Regions from separate parts of the Porphyromonas pogonae genome, predicted to be linked through region 1. Evidence: riboswitches for the same ligand, from Rfam matches in the RefSeq annotation. Region 1 holds a riboswitch; the other holds the start of a gene.
The links. Region 1 has a riboswitch for thiamine pyrophosphate ahead of VYJ22_RS07795 (TonB-dependent receptor). Riboswitches for the same ligand answer to the same signal wherever they lie in the genome.
Positions count from the first base shown of each region.

Region 2: another riboswitch for thiamine pyrophosphate. It lies ahead of thiS (sulfur carrier protein ThiS); the one in region 1 lies ahead of VYJ22_RS07795 (TonB-dependent receptor).

Region 1 is NZ_CP143258.1:1,958,938-1,968,004, forward strand. Features, by position in the region: gene VYJ22_RS07775 (hypothetical protein) at 255-551, shown strand; gene VYJ22_RS07780 (IS5 family transposase) at 802-2,109, opposite strand; gene VYJ22_RS07785 (thiamine diphosphokinase) at 2,700-3,410, opposite strand; gene pnuC (nicotinamide riboside transporter PnuC) at 3,412-3,999, opposite strand; gene VYJ22_RS07795 (TonB-dependent receptor) at 4,108-6,375, opposite strand; TPP riboswitch at 6,457-6,556, opposite strand; gene VYJ22_RS07800 (CPBP family intramembrane glutamic endopeptidase) at 6,710-7,426, opposite strand; gene VYJ22_RS07805 (glycosyltransferase family 2 protein) at 7,478-8,440, opposite strand; gene VYJ22_RS07810 (glycosyltransferase family 2 protein) at 8,452-9,067, opposite strand, start outside.
Region 2 is NZ_CP143258.1:581,586-590,652, reverse strand. Features, by position in the region: gene thiC (phosphomethylpyrimidine synthase ThiC) at 1-1,133, opposite strand, end outside; gene thiS (sulfur carrier protein ThiS) at 1,174-1,374, opposite strand; TPP riboswitch at 1,444-1,543, opposite strand; gene VYJ22_RS02340 (BACON domain-containing protein) at 2,345-3,970, shown strand; gene VYJ22_RS02335 (S8 family serine peptidase) at 4,265-7,018, shown strand; gene VYJ22_RS02330 (PorV/PorQ family protein) at 7,033-7,983, shown strand; gene VYJ22_RS02325 (hypothetical protein) at 8,722-8,913, shown strand.

The DNA.
Region 1 (9,067 bases):
TTAGCTTATCTATTTCTTATCAAAGATACAAAGTAAACACTTTTCTTTCTGTGTACCAAGCTTAGAGTTGATATTTAATTCCATATCAATATAAGCGTATTGGGCAATACTTCTAGAGAGATCGAAGTAGGTACCAAAACAATATTTAAAAAGAAGATTCATCAAACAATGGCGGATGAAAAAGGTCTTCGTTCATTATAGTTTGATTATTTATTCATTCATAAAATGAGACTGTTGCAAAAGTCAACAGTCTCATGGATTTTGGAGGCAAAGCCGACAAAAGACACTTTGACCGGGCAGAGAGGGTAAAGTGCAAGGCGCTAAGAGTGAGTGCACAGGGAGTTTACTTCAGGTTAATGACCAAGTGCGAATCTCGCAAGCAACGAAGCAATTGGCCTGCTATGCAACGGTCTCAAAATAATGATAGCAATTATTGCAACCTCTATAAAGACATGGTCATAGGTGGCAAATATTGCATAACAGTAGTTAATAGTGATAAAACAAATAGAACAGAGTCAGGTTACATTTTGTTTATTTGGCCTACCTCTTAGCCTAGACCCACAAAACATCAAATAGCTACACAAATACACAAAATCGAATCAAATCGATAGTAATTTCCGGCAAACTGGATACTTATAAAAAAGTAATGCGGAGCTAAAACTCTCTTAATATTTTTTTAACTAAGTCTTGATATTTTCTTAGTTACGTTTCATTTTTTTTCTAACTAAAAAATCTGAATGTCGTAGTTAAGAAAATATCAAGACTTAGTTAGAAAAATAATGAAATGTAGTTAGTCGTCCCTTAAAAAGCACATTTCAGCGCAATCCTCTCCATTGGGAGTGTTTCGCTGATTTTGTTTATTAGGTACAAAAGAAGCTTCATGGCTCTTTTGAAGTTATATGCCGCTGCAGCTAACATTACATTGATAGCATCCCCGAAGAGCCCTTTGTAAAAGTTACGTCCCAAGCGATAATCTGATTTTAAATGTCCGATAGTTGGTTCTATTCCTGCACGCTTGCAGAAAAGTCGATGCTTCTTTTTACGTTGATAATAACTGTCTTTAGCTTTTGGAGTGTCAGGAATCAATATCTGCGTACCGTTTATTTCTTTTTTTCCACGGTAACCTCTATCTCCGGCCAGTTTCTTAATCCTTTCTCCCGTGAGTCTCTTCACCTGATCGAGGCTTTGCTCTATGGTATGTCCGTCGTACTCATTACGGAAAGAAGAGGCTCCCAAAATCACTCCCGTCATGGAGCGTATAATCGAGACTTTGTTTCCAAACTCATATTTTTTGTGCTCCTTACCTTTACTGATGCATTGAACATCCGGTTCATGAAGAGAATAAATCTTTTGAGTGGAATTACGCCGTTGCGAAAGAATCCTTTCAAAGAGGGAAATGAGTTTGTCGTACTCCCTGTTACTACCTAGGTTTCGTTTAAGTTCCCGAACCAAACGTCCCGCTATTGTTCGTAACCGTTTATCCGCTTTAAGAGCTTTCTTACGGTTCTTGGGATGGTTGCGAAAACGTTGATCCCGATAAATTCTTTTCAATACGAAAGTATAGCTTTGACGAATGGGTAGATTGAGAGCCCTTGCGATTTTGAGAACCTTGCCTACTATCTTCTTATGCAACTTGGCATCTGTAGGATAGGTCACATTCTTTTCCTGCACGGTGGAGTCTATAAAAGCGGTATCGTGGTGATCCTTATCATTTTTGTCATCATTCACACGAATACTTTCTGCAAGAATAAGCTCTATCCCTCTTTCGCCGATACGTTTGCGGAAGTGAACCAGTTCCGAGGCATTGCAGGGAAAGGAAGGTGTAAACTCCTGCATGCCACAAAAATATTGAAAATAAGCGTTCTCACTCCATTGTTCTACAACAGATTCATCTGAAATATTGCGCAAATGCTTGAGAATTAAAAGACCACACATTAAACGAATAGGCTTACCGGGACGACCATTGTCAGGGCAATACAAGGAAGAAAAAGCCTCTTCGAACCTTTTCCAATCGATTTTATGGGAAAGTTTATACAGAGGATGTTGCTGGTTGAGCAAATCGTCCAGCGAAGAGAACAGAGATTGAACTGTTTGAGTAGGGCGTATCATAAAAAAATCTGCAAGTTTCTATATCCAAAGATACAAAAACTTGCAGATTTATCAAAGAATAGAAGAGTGCAATTTGCTGTATATCAGAAAATAAACACGATTTTAAGGGGCGACTAGTTAAGAAAAACACACATTACTTCACTCTAACCAAAAAGCCGTAGAGAGTATATTGAATACTCCATACGGCTTTTTGCCTTGATTGTAAGAGGATATTGCTATATTTGACAATTTAATATTTCACGCCTTTTGTCTTATTTTGACAAAATGTAAGCTCCGACAAGCCTCAATCCTCATTGGGCATGCTACACAGCAGACCTTGACAGATGCAGCGGTGTTTAGTCTGTAATTTATTACAATATTCATTGTCTTTCGATTTGTGTTATTCTTTCCTCACAAAGATACAACATTGCTCCCCCCTTGTCAAGAGGAACGGATAATTTTTTCAGAGCATTATATTACCACAGTTTCTAAGTCAGTTTTCTGAAAGTTTTGGGCTGAGATGTGTTTTATTTTTGACATTACAAAAATACACGGTTGCATCTCTTTCTGTGTCAGACGAAGTAGATACTAATTGAAATATATGTACTGACTCAATGTTTAGGAACGGAGGTATTGCTCTCTTTTACTTCATTGGATATAAATATGGAGATCGATCCTCCCGTTACCGAAACAGAGACCATATTTCCAACTGCTTCGTTGAGGGTACCGCACCACAATTCTTCAAAAATAGCATCATTAAGTTCCCATCTCAAGCCATGGGTAGTAATCCTGGCATTACCAAGAAAATCAAAAAGAGATATCTGTAGTCTCGGCTCACAAGAAAACTCAACAACGTTATTTTGGAACGATAGAAAAACCCCCTCATCTGTCATCATGATAATGAGAGGGGTTTTGTGTGCATATCTATTGAGCAAAGATACATTGGCAATCAAGTGATCTTCACGCCCTCCTGAAGCTCCTAAGATAAGTATTGATTCAGGATTATAATAATTCTGCACATAGGTAACAGCCTTTGTAAGATCGTTTGTTTCTTGTTCGGAGATCTGGATGAGCTTGCAAGAAAGAATCTCTTTTTCTGCGCTACTCAGCGAATCAAGGTCCCCAATCACAATATCAGGTATCAATCCCGTATGTGTAAGAAGCTTGTCTACCGCCCCATCACACACGATAAGTAATCTATCCTTCTCACGCACTGTGACATTAAGAATCTCTTTTATTACAGTATCCTGAGGGAAGTCTCCATTGGCAAACACTACAATGGAGGGAGCGTTGAGAGCACTAATTTTACGGAATGAAATCATACTACTTTATATTTTGTTGCATCTTCATCTTTCGCCAATTGAAGAAACCTAATACGGAAACAATGGTATTGACGAAAAATACAAAAGTGGAAATATAATCTCTGGATGCATAAAATATAAATATGCTGATAAAATTGGCTATCATCCAACAAAACCAATGTTGTTGCCATTTGTTGGCCAACCAAATCATACCAATGAAACTTATAATTGTCGCCAAGGCATCTGCCCATGGCACTAAACTATCAGTATAAGATTTCAAAAGAATGTAAGCACTGATATAACCTACTATGCCAAGGCCAAGGCTAATAAACACAGCGCGACGGCTAATATCTGTAATAGGAGCAGCTTCTTGCGAGTTACCCTTACGCAACCACATTATCCAACCGATAATACTGGTTACGAGATAATAGACATTTATAATTACATTTCCATAGAAATGTGCATTGAGCGAAACTACAATGTAAAGCATGGGAAGAATGATACCTACAGGCCACAACCAAGTGCTGGCTTTGAACTCAAGATATACCCAAATAAAATTAATGAAAGCGGCTAGGAGTTCTATCCAATGGGCCGTAATAAATTCTATCATTTAATGAAAAATTGTTTAAATAATTGCGCAAGGTAGTAAAAAAGACCGATTACCGTACTCTCTATAAAAGAGTCTCGATAATCGGTCGGGTGTGTATACATGGAGATATTAGAATGTAATTGTCAGTGATCCTAAGACATGCGTTCCGGCTTGTGGGAACAATCGGATATCACTGTATTCTTCTAGGCTTTGACCTTTTTGTACAAAACCATTATCATAAACATAACCATTGGATGAGTAGTCTTTATTGAAAAGATTATTTACCTGAAGCCCAAGATTACAGTTTGCAAGTTTAAATGCTCTAAAATCATATCCTAACCTAAGATTGCTTACAAAATACGACGGGAGTTTGCGAGCATCATTTTCTGTATTATCAAGATATTGCTTACCTACATACTGACCTGTTAGAGCAATTTCAAAATTTTTCCAATTAGCGGTGAAGCCTGTAGAAGCAATAACTTCGGGAGAAAAAGCAATTTTAGCATTTTTGAGATTTTTCTCTTCGAGTCTCAACCAATTATATTGTGCATCATATACACTGTAAAATACCTTGTAATCTTTGATCTGATTACTACTTAGGGTAAATGCAACATCCCATTGCAACCACGACGCAATTTTCCAGTTGGACGAAAGCTCAAGTCCCATACGTGAACTCTTAGGAACATTTACCGTCAACATTTCACCCACATCACTTAACCTACCGTTCAACAGCAACTGATCTTTATAACTCATATAGTAAAGGTTTGCTCCAAGCCTGATATTATTATCAACATATTTATATCCTAATTCATAGTCTATAAGTCTTTCGGCTTCGGGGTAAGCATCAGCTCCCGATTCTGTGTAATTGTTACGGCTGGGTTCTCTATGAGCGACAGCTACAGAGGCATATCCCTGATGATTACTATTGAATTGATAAAACAAGCCGGCTTTAGGATTGAAAAAGTTGAAATTGCGCTTGAGATGCATCACCTGCAAATCCTTTGTATTTTCATCATAATGATCTATAGTTCCGTCAATATGATAATTGATATGACGCATTTGCAAATCAGCATATATATTAAGTCCCTGAAGCAATTCATAATTTAACTTCAAAAATCCCAAAAAATCCGTTTTTCGACCATCTCCTTCATAGTATCTATGGTTTGGATCAAGGGCTTTGTTATAATTTTTGATCCATTTGATTTCGCCAAAGTGATCTCCTTTATACTGGTTAGCACTCAATCCCAACGTAAGATTCAATCTTTCGGGAGACCAGACTAAAGAAGCATTACCTCCATAAAAGTGATTGTCAAGATATTTGCGACGAATAAGATCGGACTTCTGAATATCTTTATCTCCGATTTTATAACTTACTAAACCATATTTTTTGAACTTCCTATTCGTGCGGTACTCATCTGTATAGCCTTTGCCTCTGGTGTAATGCCCATTGATGTTCAGATTAAGAGCAGGTGTCAGCACATGAGAAAAAATGGCTTGATAATGACGTTGATCATAATTATCAGTATTTCTATAATATTTGAAGTTTTTAGGATCTGTTTGATCTTCCTTGGAAATTAACCCTGCAGTATTGTATCTTCGTCCATAACTCTTGATATCTTCAGGAGAAATGCCGTTCCATGCAATTCCCGTAACTTCATTTCCACCGAATGTAATCAGTTTTAGCACCGAATTATCCGCAGAGTAAGCTCCTTGAATAAAGTATGATTTGAGCTTTACGCCAGAACGATCCACGAAGCCATCGGAATTTAACTTTGAAAAACGTGTATCCAATGACCAGTGGTCATTGATGATCCCTGTACCGGCTTTTACACTACGCCTAAATACTCCATAGGAACCACCACTTACACCTACCTCTGCATATGGTTTTGACTTGATACCTTCCGTTTTCATATTGATGCTTGCCCCAAAGGCTCCTGCACCATTCGAGGACGTTCCTACCCCTCTTTGTACTTGAAGATCTTGTACTGAATTGATAAAATCCGGCATATTTACCCAAAATACAGCTTGTGACTCTGAGTCATTCAAGGGAATACCATTAGTAGTGATATTAATGCGTGAAGCATCAGTACCACGAACTCTAAAACCGGTATAACCAATACCTATACCCCCATCACTCGTAGAAACAACAGAAGGTGTTGTACCGAGAATATAAGGGATATCTTGTCCGTAATTGACTTTCTTTATTTTAGATTTATCTATATTGGTAAAAGAAATAGGGGTTTTTACACCGGCACGAGTACTACTTATGGTAATCTCTTCAAGATGATAAATCTTTACGGAGTCCTTATCGGTACGATATGCTTGTGCATAAACCTCTTGCGATAAAAAGGATATTATCGGAAATGCAATAAGAAGTGATTTTATATTTTTTCTCATAACCTTTTATTGTTATTAATAAATAATCAAAGCTTATGAGGAAAAAAGGATGTGTACGTAGTATAACTTAGATATTAATAGGATAACTCAAGAAAATATTCCTACGCCGGTACTAACCGGATCAGGTTCAAGGGTAATTTCTCAGCCAAAACTTACGTGCATGGCACCCCTTATTCCTTAAAGCCGGAACAAAGATATAGAAAAAGAATATGATTTGTGCCACCACTGCGAAATATAAACCAATCTGATAGATAATTAAAGTTCAGATAGTAAGTAATGGGCTAAAAACAACTTCAAAATTATCCAAGAAGATGGAGGCAAGAGAATGTATATATTACATGGTATATATAGCAAGCATATTATTTATAAAATGAGCGAGTATAGGCAACTTGAGGCCTCTACCGTATGAATATAAATAACCAAAGCCTACACCTAAAGCGAGACGAGATAGAAACCCCGTTATAGAAAAATGGACAGCGCTAAATATGATAGCGACAATCCATATTGAGGTATTCCTACGTCCTCCGGTAATATTTATAGTAATGGGCAGTAAAGCTCCTCTGAAATACATCTCCTCAAAAACAGCCGGAAAGAGAGCCATTGTAACAATCTTTTTGATTTGTGACACAATCCCCTGTTCATCAATAATAGATTGAATCAGGGTATCCTGATCACCCTCCCATTCTAAAACTTTATTTTTTAAAACATCTGGTAAAAAATCTAATAAATATTGAGAGAAGGAAGCCAATAATGCACTCGCCCCCAATAAAAGTATAAAGATACACAACACAACAATCCAGGGTTTGGAAAAGTTGAATTTGGGTGGAAGGCGATTAAATTTGAGTGGATGGATTTGTTTTCTATTATATAATGAACACCACCCTATGGCAGGCGCCCCTATCACTAAAAAGGTATTGAATGCAAAAATGTCATATATATCCAACAGCCCCAAAAACATTGTTGATACCACAAATAAGACTAATGAGCCCGTAAAAGAAAGCACAAGCAATACCACCAAACTTTTCCACTTGACTTCTATATGTTGTTCCATATTATTAGTTAAAAGGGAGGAGTAAAATTAGTGACTAAAGAATACATATTATCATAAAAAACGGATGTGTTTGATGTAACTCATGAAAAGATAAAGGGAAATTCTTGATCGAGTGAACTTGTGTAATCCAAAAAAGGTGCGAAGTTTCTTATCAAAGAATTTTAAATTATCTGAATTTAACTGATCAGCCGAATAATCCTTTAACAATCGGGAGTATCGTAGTAGAAGTCTTTTTTCACTCTTAATTTTAAATCTGATTTTTTCCGTCCTTGTTAGCGAGTCACATTTTTGACTAAATTCCACCCTATCAATTAATGCTAACATATAATCGACATCAGATTTATATTTTTTTAGATTGACAATGCTGGTATTAACTTGCCTATAAAAATATAAATGATCAGGAATTACCACTACCCTCTCTGCCTTATCAAACACATTAAATACCCGAGCATAATCCTCATAAACACGTCCTATAGGAAATATGACATCTCTAAAAAGTTCTGATTTGTATATACTTCCCCACATATAACTTTTTATTTTTTTGTTATAAAGTAGTTCTTTGATAGCTTGTGTTTTATTATATTCTACAGGATGCTCATCAATCTTGGAATATTTCTCTTTGTAAGGTTTGTCCCATGTAAATATATAATTTCCTATTACGATATCAGCAATATATTGTTTGGCTGCATTGTATAGTTTTTCTACATAATCAGATTTTACCCAGTCATCAGAGTCTATAAACATAATATATTCGCCTTTGGACATAGATATGCCCACATTACGAACGTCCGCAAGCCCCTTATTAGACTGATGAATCACTTTTACGCGCTTGTCTTCAAAAGCCCATTGATCAGCAATCTCTCCACTCTTATCTGTTGATCCATCATCCACAATAATAACTTCAAAATCTTTATATGTTTGGCTTTTAATGGAGTCTATACATTGAAAAAAATATTTCTCCATATTATATAAAGGAACAATAATAGAAATTAAAGGATGATGACTTACGTCCATGCTTGCTATCGTTAGTAAGTAAATGTTTTTAATCTTATTTTGCCATGAAAAAGTTTAACATAAACAAATTTAAGATTTAATATTCTTTCATAATACTTAAAAGAAGAATGATTGTATTCCTTTACATTAAGCAATTCAGACAATAGCCTTTTTATTTTATTATCATATTGTTGATTAATTTCTAATTCAAATAAATCAGAGTGCCTATAATATGATCTCATTACTCTTTTACAGACCTTTGTAAAGAATAAAGCTTTTTGATAATCGGGGAAATCATTTTGTTGAATAACAAAATTGTAGAGGTCGATAAGGGCTGTAATATAATCGTATTCGTTTTTAGCGTGTTTTGTATTTACAATGCTTGTTTCACAGTAACGGTAATGATAAAGTTTGTCTTTAATTATATAAATATTACGTGCTACAGAGAAAAATTTTGGGACACTTATAATATCTTCAAAATTCCGTTTATTAATAAAGCCAAACTTCTCTAAAATACTTTTTCGATATAATTTATTCCAAACATATAACTCAATGATCTTACCATAGATCACATAGTTTAAAGCATTATTCTTAGATATTCTTCCAAACCGATTCAAATGTCTTTTTGACAGATCTTTTGTCCAGCCT
Region 2 (9,067 bases), 1.4 Mb from region 1:
CAGCCGGGTCTCAACCCGTCACCCAGTGATATGGCAACGTCATACCGCGCCAAGATCTCGCAGATCTCTTCAAAATGTTCGTAGATAAAACTCTCTTGCTTGTGTATTGTACACCAGTTGGCAATAATGGATCCGCCACGAGATACGATACCGGTAACGCGTTCCAAGGTAAGAGGAATATGATGCCAACGCAAACCGGCATGTATGGTGAAATAGTCCACACCCTGCTCAGCTTGCTCTATGAGCGTGTCTCTAAAGAGTTCCCAAGTAAGTTTAGTGGTGTTACCTTTCACTTTTTCCAATGCTTGGTATAGTGGTACGGTTCCTATTGGTACAGGAGAATTTCGGATGATCCATTCACGTGTCTCATGGATGTGTTGTCCTGTAGACAAGTCCATTACGGTATCCGCACCCCAGCGTGTCGCCCATACAGCCTTCTCTACCTCTTCATCTATTCCTCCTGTTACGGGAGAGTTTCCGATATTGGCATTGATTTTGACCAGGAAGTTACGTCCGATAATCATAGGCTCACTTTCCGGATGATTGATATTCGCCGGTATAATAGCACGTCCCGCAGCTATTTCATCGCGAACAAAAGCCGGTGTAATACGAGCAGGAATATTTGCTCCCTTAGGGTCGCCTTTGTCTATGGTGTATTTTGTTTTGATTTGATCGATGAGCTGATTCTCTCGGATAGCTACAAACTCCATTTCCGGCGTGATAATCCCTTGTCGTGCATAGTACATTTGGGTAACACATTTATTTTTTGCAATGAGCGGAGTGGTGCACACGTGTTCGAACCTAAGTTTGTCAAGAGACTTATCTGCATGTCTCATACGTCCGTATTCTGATGACAGGCCCTCAAGTTTTATAGTATCTTTACGCTCTACAATCCATTTTTCTCTTATTTTAGGTAGACCTTTTCGCAGATCCACGTGGTATTCCGGATCAGTATATGGCCCGGATGTATCATATACTACAATACTTTCATTGTGTTCGGTAGTCCCATCTTCCAGCCGAGTATCAGAGAGGTTAATTCGGCGCATAGGTACATGGATATCGTGCATATCTCCTTGTACATATATTTTTTCGGAGCCGGGCAGAGGCTGAGATATTACTTGTGTTGATTTCATTAGGTTGAACTTATTTTTAATATGTATTAGGCTTTTCGTTTTATCCTCCGTATGTCGCTTGTATTACTACGACTTCATCACCGTCATGCAATGCATACTCATCCCTCAGACTACGTTTCACAATTTTGTTGTTTACGGCTACGGCCACGTGCATATCTTGTATCCGGCGATCTTGCAATAGTAATCCCAAGGTGTAGCCGTCAGGATACTCTACTGATTGATCATTATATTTGATGTTCATGAAAATCTTACCTCCTTTGTTTAAGTTTCTATTTGACTCGTGTTCGGGAGGCTCCTGCGGTTGCAGTATGGTAAAGAATATCACTACTACCTACGCCGGTACTAACCGGATCAGGTTATAGGGTATGATCTCAGCCAATGTCTATGCATCGGCACCCCCGAGTTATTATATGGAAACAAAGATAAGCTAATACCTGTAGAAAAACCAATATTTCAAGTTCAAAATATATCACAGGAGGATATTTCAAGGGAAATATGATTATTTCAGGATAGCTTTACAATTGACATTTTGTCAAAAACGCAAATTCGAAATACCATTAGTTGCCTCTCTAAATTGCATCACTGAATACACATATTATTATAGAGTTCAATTTTCGAAATTCTTTGTAGTTATAGGTCTTGTTTTGGTAGTTAGTATTATTTTAGAGTAATTGAGTGTAAAAAGGATTATATCCGTACGTTCTAAGTGCCATTTGTAAGAATTATTCTGTTTTTTATATCTTTTTTATTGTCCATATCAAAAATATACTTACATTTATAAAAGTTAATTGATCTTAGAATTAACACACAAAATAACCGGTTATTTTTATATAAAATATGCATTGTGATGAACAAGATTAAGGGATTAAGCCACCCTATATCATTAAGACATCACACATGATAAAGTATTATTTTTTAATTTAAAAAATCGGCTGACTAAAGCTATACCTTTACATCTGTTATATATCATTTATTTCATCCTTAATTATAAAAGGACCTCTTGACCATTGCATAGTACCTTATTCATATGCACAATAAAATTTACTTATTTCCCTAAATAAGTAAAAACCTCTTACAATGATTTTAATGCCTAATTCGTGAAGGTCAGGTATTATCTCTAAAAATCATTTCTATACCGTATGTTCATGGTTATTCAGCACTCTATTTTAGAAAGTTTAAAGAGAAATAATTCTTTTAAATCAAAAAAGCACATGAAATCAAAATTACAGTTTCTATTAGGCCTAATGACGATGATGTTTTTCGTCTCGTCATGCTCTGAGGACAACAGCTACGAAGAAGCAAGCCTCAAAGTGTCAGAGAACACAATGCAATTTACCAAAGAAGCCTCCGAAAAAGTTCTCTCAATCCAGACAAACAAAAGTCAGTGGGTTGCCATGTCTCCTCAAGAAGGATCATGGATCGAGCTTGTACAAGAAGGCAGTAACCTGAAAGTAAAAGTTACGCCTAATACCCTGGGCATGGAAAGAAAAGGCGTGATCATGATTACTTCCGGAGATGCCGCGGTAAAAGTAGAGGTAAAACAAAGTGCAGCGGATATTATTTTGGGTACTACACCTGAAGATCTTAAAATCAGCAGTAAGGGTGGAGAAATGAAGGTCGAAATTAGCTCTAACAGCAAAGATCTTAAAGTCGAAACAGATGGAACAGCAGAGTGGCTCTCTGTAAAGTATGTTGCAGGTCAATCAACCTTTGTACTTTCGGCAAAAGAGAATAAAGAGAAAACTGACCGCATGGCCAAAGTTATCGTTACGGCAGGCAAAGTAATAAAAGAAGTAAAAGTAATACAGGCCGGTATACCTTACTACATTTTACCATTGTTGCAATATCCGGCTTCACTGGTTGATGTTGCTGCTTTTGAAAAGGAAAGAGATGGTATTTTAATCAAGACTCCTGATGGCTTATTCAACAGAACAGCATTCCGCTTTGGTACCACAAGCAAGGTGATGCCTTTCTTGGAATACAATTTCGATGAAAATGCTCCAATGTATAAAAATGCAGTAGTAGTTTCATTAGATGCTAAAGTAATGCAAGGTGCGGAATTTGACCAATTCATGACATCAAATGGCTTTGTAAAAGGTGCCGGTGATAAGACCAAGCAACTATACACTAACGAGAAGATGTCATTTACAGCATTAGTTATGTTCCCTTCAACCGGTGGTGCTCAAATGTTAATTCAGTATATACCGAAACAACCTAAACCATACGAAACATTCAAGACCTTCCCGCTTGAAAAGCAACTCCCATGGTTAGCAGACAGAACCGGAGGAGTTCACGGACAAAAACAGCCTATTATTGAAGCATACGAAAAAACTACGAGTTCAGTATTAGATGAAAATATTAGTAAAAAACCCGAGTTCTATTGGTACAACCTAAATGCAACGGAGAAGCCTTTACTCGCCAGAGCATATTGGTTTATCAAAGCTGGAGGGGATGACAATATACCAGCCAATGATCCATTCATAAATGAATTAGAAGCCACTCGTGTTATTGCAAATAATATTAATCTGGCATTCTGGGAGTTTAGCGGTGGTTATATGATGACTAATGAGTTTAAAGCATTAGTTGAGAAAGAAGGGTTTGAATATAAATACATCAATAAAGGCACATTTATATTCTATAATAAAGCAAAGACAATAGTTCTTGCAGCTAAGCCTGTAAAATTCAAAGATTATAATAACGGAGAGATCGTTTTGGATCTTCAAGCATTTAAGATGAAATTGAAGGAAAGCTCAGTTGCACAATTCATGAACTACAAGAAACATCTATCAAGCCAAAACAACGAAATGGATGTTATCATGAAGAAATTAAAGAAGTAAATTTTTCACATTTTAAAATCAAATGAAAATGATATAGTTTGTTCTGTGCTTTTGGTCTGAAAGGAGGCATAGTTTCCCGTCGATTTTCAGTCAAAAGCACAGAATCTTCAAACTCAAATATGTTTTCCTTTCTCATTCATGAGTAATTGTTCAGAATTAAACACACCTGCCTTTGCTTTTGCCAACTTACAATATTGATTTTATCGTGAGGTTTGATTTCGGACACCAACTTATGTTACACTATTTATCATGAGAAATATTATTGTCTGCATATAACAAAATACGGTCTCTCTTATGAAAAAAAATATACTTTATGCTATTGGTTTTACATCGCTGCTTATCACATCCTCTTGTAGCCGGGATCAAGAGCTTAGCACTATGAATCCTGACCAAAGCAGTACAGAACTTAGGGCATCATCAGCTACAGATTTATCCGGGACAGGAATGCCCGGTATTATGTACGTCAGGTTGTCAGACAACGCCGTCGACAAACTTGATATAGATACATCAGGCAAAGTGTCTATGAGAAGTGTATCTTCTACTATGAGCACTACACTCTCAACACTCGGTGCTACGAATGTAGAACGCCTCTTTACTCCTGATCCCAGATTTGAAGAACGCATGCACAAAGCCGGTCTCGATGAATGGTATGTAGTCAGGTTTGATCCGACCAAAAACCTCGAAGAAGCAATTACTTTGATGAGTAAGGTACAAGATGTAGAGCTGGTAGAGAAGTCTTATGCCACAGAGATGATTGATACAAAATACACTGCAATCAACAATGACGCACTACCCACGGCTAAAGCGATGCCTTTCAATGATCCCCAATTGATCAAACAATGGCACTATGACAACCAAGGCTTATATCCCAAAAGTGTTGCAGGAGCAGATATAAACCTATTTGAAGCATGGAAAACTACTGTGGGAGATCCCAAGGTTATCGTTGCTGTTGTAGATGGAGGTATTGATTACACCCACGAAGATCTGAAAGACAACATGTGGATCAACCAAAAAGAACTCAATGGAAAAGCCGGAGTAGATGATGATGATAATGGCTATGTAGATGATATTTACGGGTTCAACTTTATTCATCAAAATGGTTCTATTTATCCCGATGTTAGCTCCCATGGAACACACGTAGCCGGTACAATAGCTGCTCGCAATAATAATGGCATTGGTGTGTGTGGCATTGCGGGAGGAGATGCTACCAAAGCAGAAGCTACGGGAGTACGATTAATGACCTGTCAAAAGTTTGGCAAAAAAAATGAAGCAGGAGAGGCTGCAAATGCATACGTATATTCGGCTAATAATGGTGCTGTGATCAGTCAAAACTCTTGGGGATATACCTATCCGGGGCCAATCAACTTGCCGGAACACATCCGTGTAGCAATTGATTATTTTACCGATTATGCCGGATGTGATAAGGATGGCAATCAGCTTGCCAACTCCCCCATGAAAGGAGGGCTTGTAATCTTCGCAGCGGGTAATGATGATAAAGATTATGTTTCTTGGCCGGGAGCTTACCCAAGAGTCGTAGGAGTATCTGCTATGGCTCCTAACTGGAAAAAAGCATGGTACACCAACCGCGGAGACTGGGTGGATATTATGGCTCCGGGTGGAGACCAATATTTTCCACAAGGAGAAGTTCTCAGTACATTAGCTCCATCTATTACGGGAGGCAAAGGCTATGGTTATATGCAAGGTACATCTATGGCGTGTCCGCATGTTTCGGGCATAGCAGCACTCGTTGTATCTAAGTTTGGAGGCAAGGGATTTACCAACGAGATGTTGAGAAAACGCATATTGGGAGCTCTGAGGCCTATGAATATTGATGAGCAGAATGTAGGCTTTGAAGGTCGGTTGGGTGTTGGTTACATCGATGCCGGAGCAGCTTTTGCAGAAAATAAAAATAAAAAGCCACAGCAGGTAGCTGGAATGACTGCAGAGGCGAGTTACGTTAATATTAAGCTGAAATGGAAAACCGTAGCAGATGAAGATGATGTTACAGCTGCCATTTACAATATATACATAAGTGACCAACCTCTCAATGAAAACAATTATAAATCAGTGGCTCCGATCAAGATCAATGGATTCGGATTTAAGGTAGGTACAGAGCTAGGCTATGAATTTACAAGCCTTAAGCAAGATACTCATTATTATTTTGGAATTGAAGCTGTGGATCGTTGGGGACTGACCTCAAAACCTGCGTTTGCACAATTTAAAACCCTGAAGAATAATCCCCCTATAATCTTGGGCTTCCCACAAAAACCAATCAGAGTTAGTGGAGCCAACATTGCAAGATTCCAACTCAATGTGTCCGATCCGGATAAGCATCATATAATAATCAATGTCGAAGGTGAAGACAGAGGAGTATCATATTCTATCGAAAATAACAAAATCAATTTCAGTATTCGAGCAATAGCTCCGGTAGGTAAATATACTATCAAAGTCATAGCTCGTGATGAGATAGGAGCAGAGATAGTCGCTGAAGTCCCATTTGAGGTCTTTACTTACAATCCGCCCAGATTGCTTGGTAACATAAAACCTATGATTGTGGGAACACAGCAAAAGACTAAAGTACTTGACTTGGTTCCGCTATTCAGCCATGAAAGTGATCAAAAGTTACAATTCAAGGCTTCTTCTGCAAACGGATCTGTAGCATCTGTTGCAGTTAGCGAAGATGGTAAACTTTTACTTACAGCACATCAGAATGGAACCACAAACATCAAAGTGACCGCTACTGATGGTGTGAGTGACCCTGTAGAAACCTCTTTTGAAGTACGTGTAGTACCCAATAGTGATGATGCTGTATATGTAGTGTATCCGATACCTGTAGTAAAACAACTGAATGCTGTGGTAAATCCCGACATCAAGCGAGCCAATTTCGTAGTGGTTAGCTCTATGGGACAAGAGGTATTCAACCGCAGTTATGATATCAATGGTATGAACCTCGTAACACTGAGCCTTTCCAAGCTAGTGCCGGGTAGCTACACATTGATTGTAACTTCAGAAAAGGCTACATACAAGAAGAATTTTGTAAAACTCTAATCCCATCCTGAATTATGAAAGTAAAATATATCATTCTTTTAGCATCATTCATAGCTGTAAGCCTCGGAGCAAATGCTCAGCAAGGCCGACCATTGCCTATTCTCGATCAGAATCCGGATGCTCGCTCCGGTGCCATGGGAGGGAATATCTTCGGGGAGACATCTTCATCGTACATCTACATCAATCCCACTTCACTTCTCTACAAAGATGTTACGTGGAATGTGACTTTAGGTGCAAAAGGATTCTCAAAGATGGTCGATTCCGACAGGCCTATTCTGTATAATATTAACGGTGCTTATCGCTGGGGGGATCATGCTTTTTTTGCTGGTTACCGTTATTTAGGCGGACAGAAATACACTCCTATCAATGAGATGGGCGTGGAGAAAAAAGAAGTAAAGCCCTACGATTGGACTATCGATTTAGGTTATGCTTATAAGTTCAATGACAATATATCGGCCTATGGAAGCATGTCTATAGTCTATAGCTACATTGGCAAGAAAGCACAGACTGTAGCCTTCAATATAGGTGCTTTCTACCGCAATACCTTCACCATGTCTGATATGGAATTTGATTATGTTGTAGGTATTAAGGGGATGAACATGGGTCCCAAGATTGATTATGGCAAAAAATACAGCTCTGCTAACTTACCTGCTTCATTTGGTGGCGGTGGTGAGATAGGTATGGAATTTGCCACTGTACACCGTGTAAGTCTTGCCGGTGGTATGCAATACTTCTACTTGCCTAAGAAAGCCAAAGCATTCTCTGCAAATATCGGAGGCGAATATTCTTTTGGCAAAATGATCTTTGCACGTGCAGGTTATAACTATCAGGAACACGATATGAGTCACTTTGCTTTCGGTGCGGGAGTAGCCTATAAGATGCTGCGTCTCGATGGTTCTTATCATACAAAAGCCAACGATAATGCACCCAAAGCTGCAATAATTACCCTTGGGGTAAGTTTTTAAATTTCTAATCAATTATTCCTAAGAGGAGAGCCGTGGGGAAAGAGCAGTCCCTACGGCTCTCTATTTTTATAGAATTTTTGCATGGCTGCAATAAAAATGAATAGTGAAAACATACATCGACAATTATATTTTCCACCGGCATTTGAGATTTGGAACTATACCGTTACAGATGCTATCATTGGTATTCATCTCTAAAATGCCCTATCATCTTGACATAATGTCAAAATAAACCGCTTTTACTTAAATAGCCCTGAAATACGCAACGGTATATACACAAGTATATTAAATAAATTTCTTAATTTTTGATAAGGCTCAGAATTTATCGAGTCTTAGTTACAATTATACGCTTATTTATACAAAGTCTAAATAAGAATCCTCTATTTTGAGTATCAGAATCGACCTGAAATACGTGCTAAATAAATCTGCGGCTATACTTTTCCCTCCAAAATGAATAATGGTAAAATATGCCGCGGTATTATTCTATTTCTTTACCTTGCACACCAATTTTGTGAGGATAGAATTTGAGATCAAAATTTCACCATAATAGGATCACCATGCGCCCTGACTGCACGCTGGTTGGCTTGTATTACGTATCAAAATTTCACCATAATAGGATCACCATGGGTATACGATAAGTCTAATGACCTATTATGATAAGTCAACCGACTTGATACGATAAGTCGATTGTCCGTATACGATAAGTCAGCTGACTCTATACGATGAATCAGCCAACTTATTATGATACGTCACAGAGGGGGCAGATGCGGGGTTGTTGATGTTTCAGTAAGTAATGTACAGAAGTATCAGAGCGGTTATGCCCGGTATGATACTTCTCAGCTTGTATCATTCACTGAGGAGGCAAAGACTTGCCCCATAGGAGGTGAGGAACGGCAATCGAGTCAGATGCATACACCCTGTATATCCCTCTAAGGATAAGCTCTTGTCTGGACAAGGATGTAAAGTATTTATCGTCATAACTCTTTTTTTGTAATAATGTAATTCGTGGGATGTAAATGGGGCAATCACAAAGATACAACATGTACACCCCTTTGTCAAGAGCTCTAACATAGAGAAACAAAGCTGG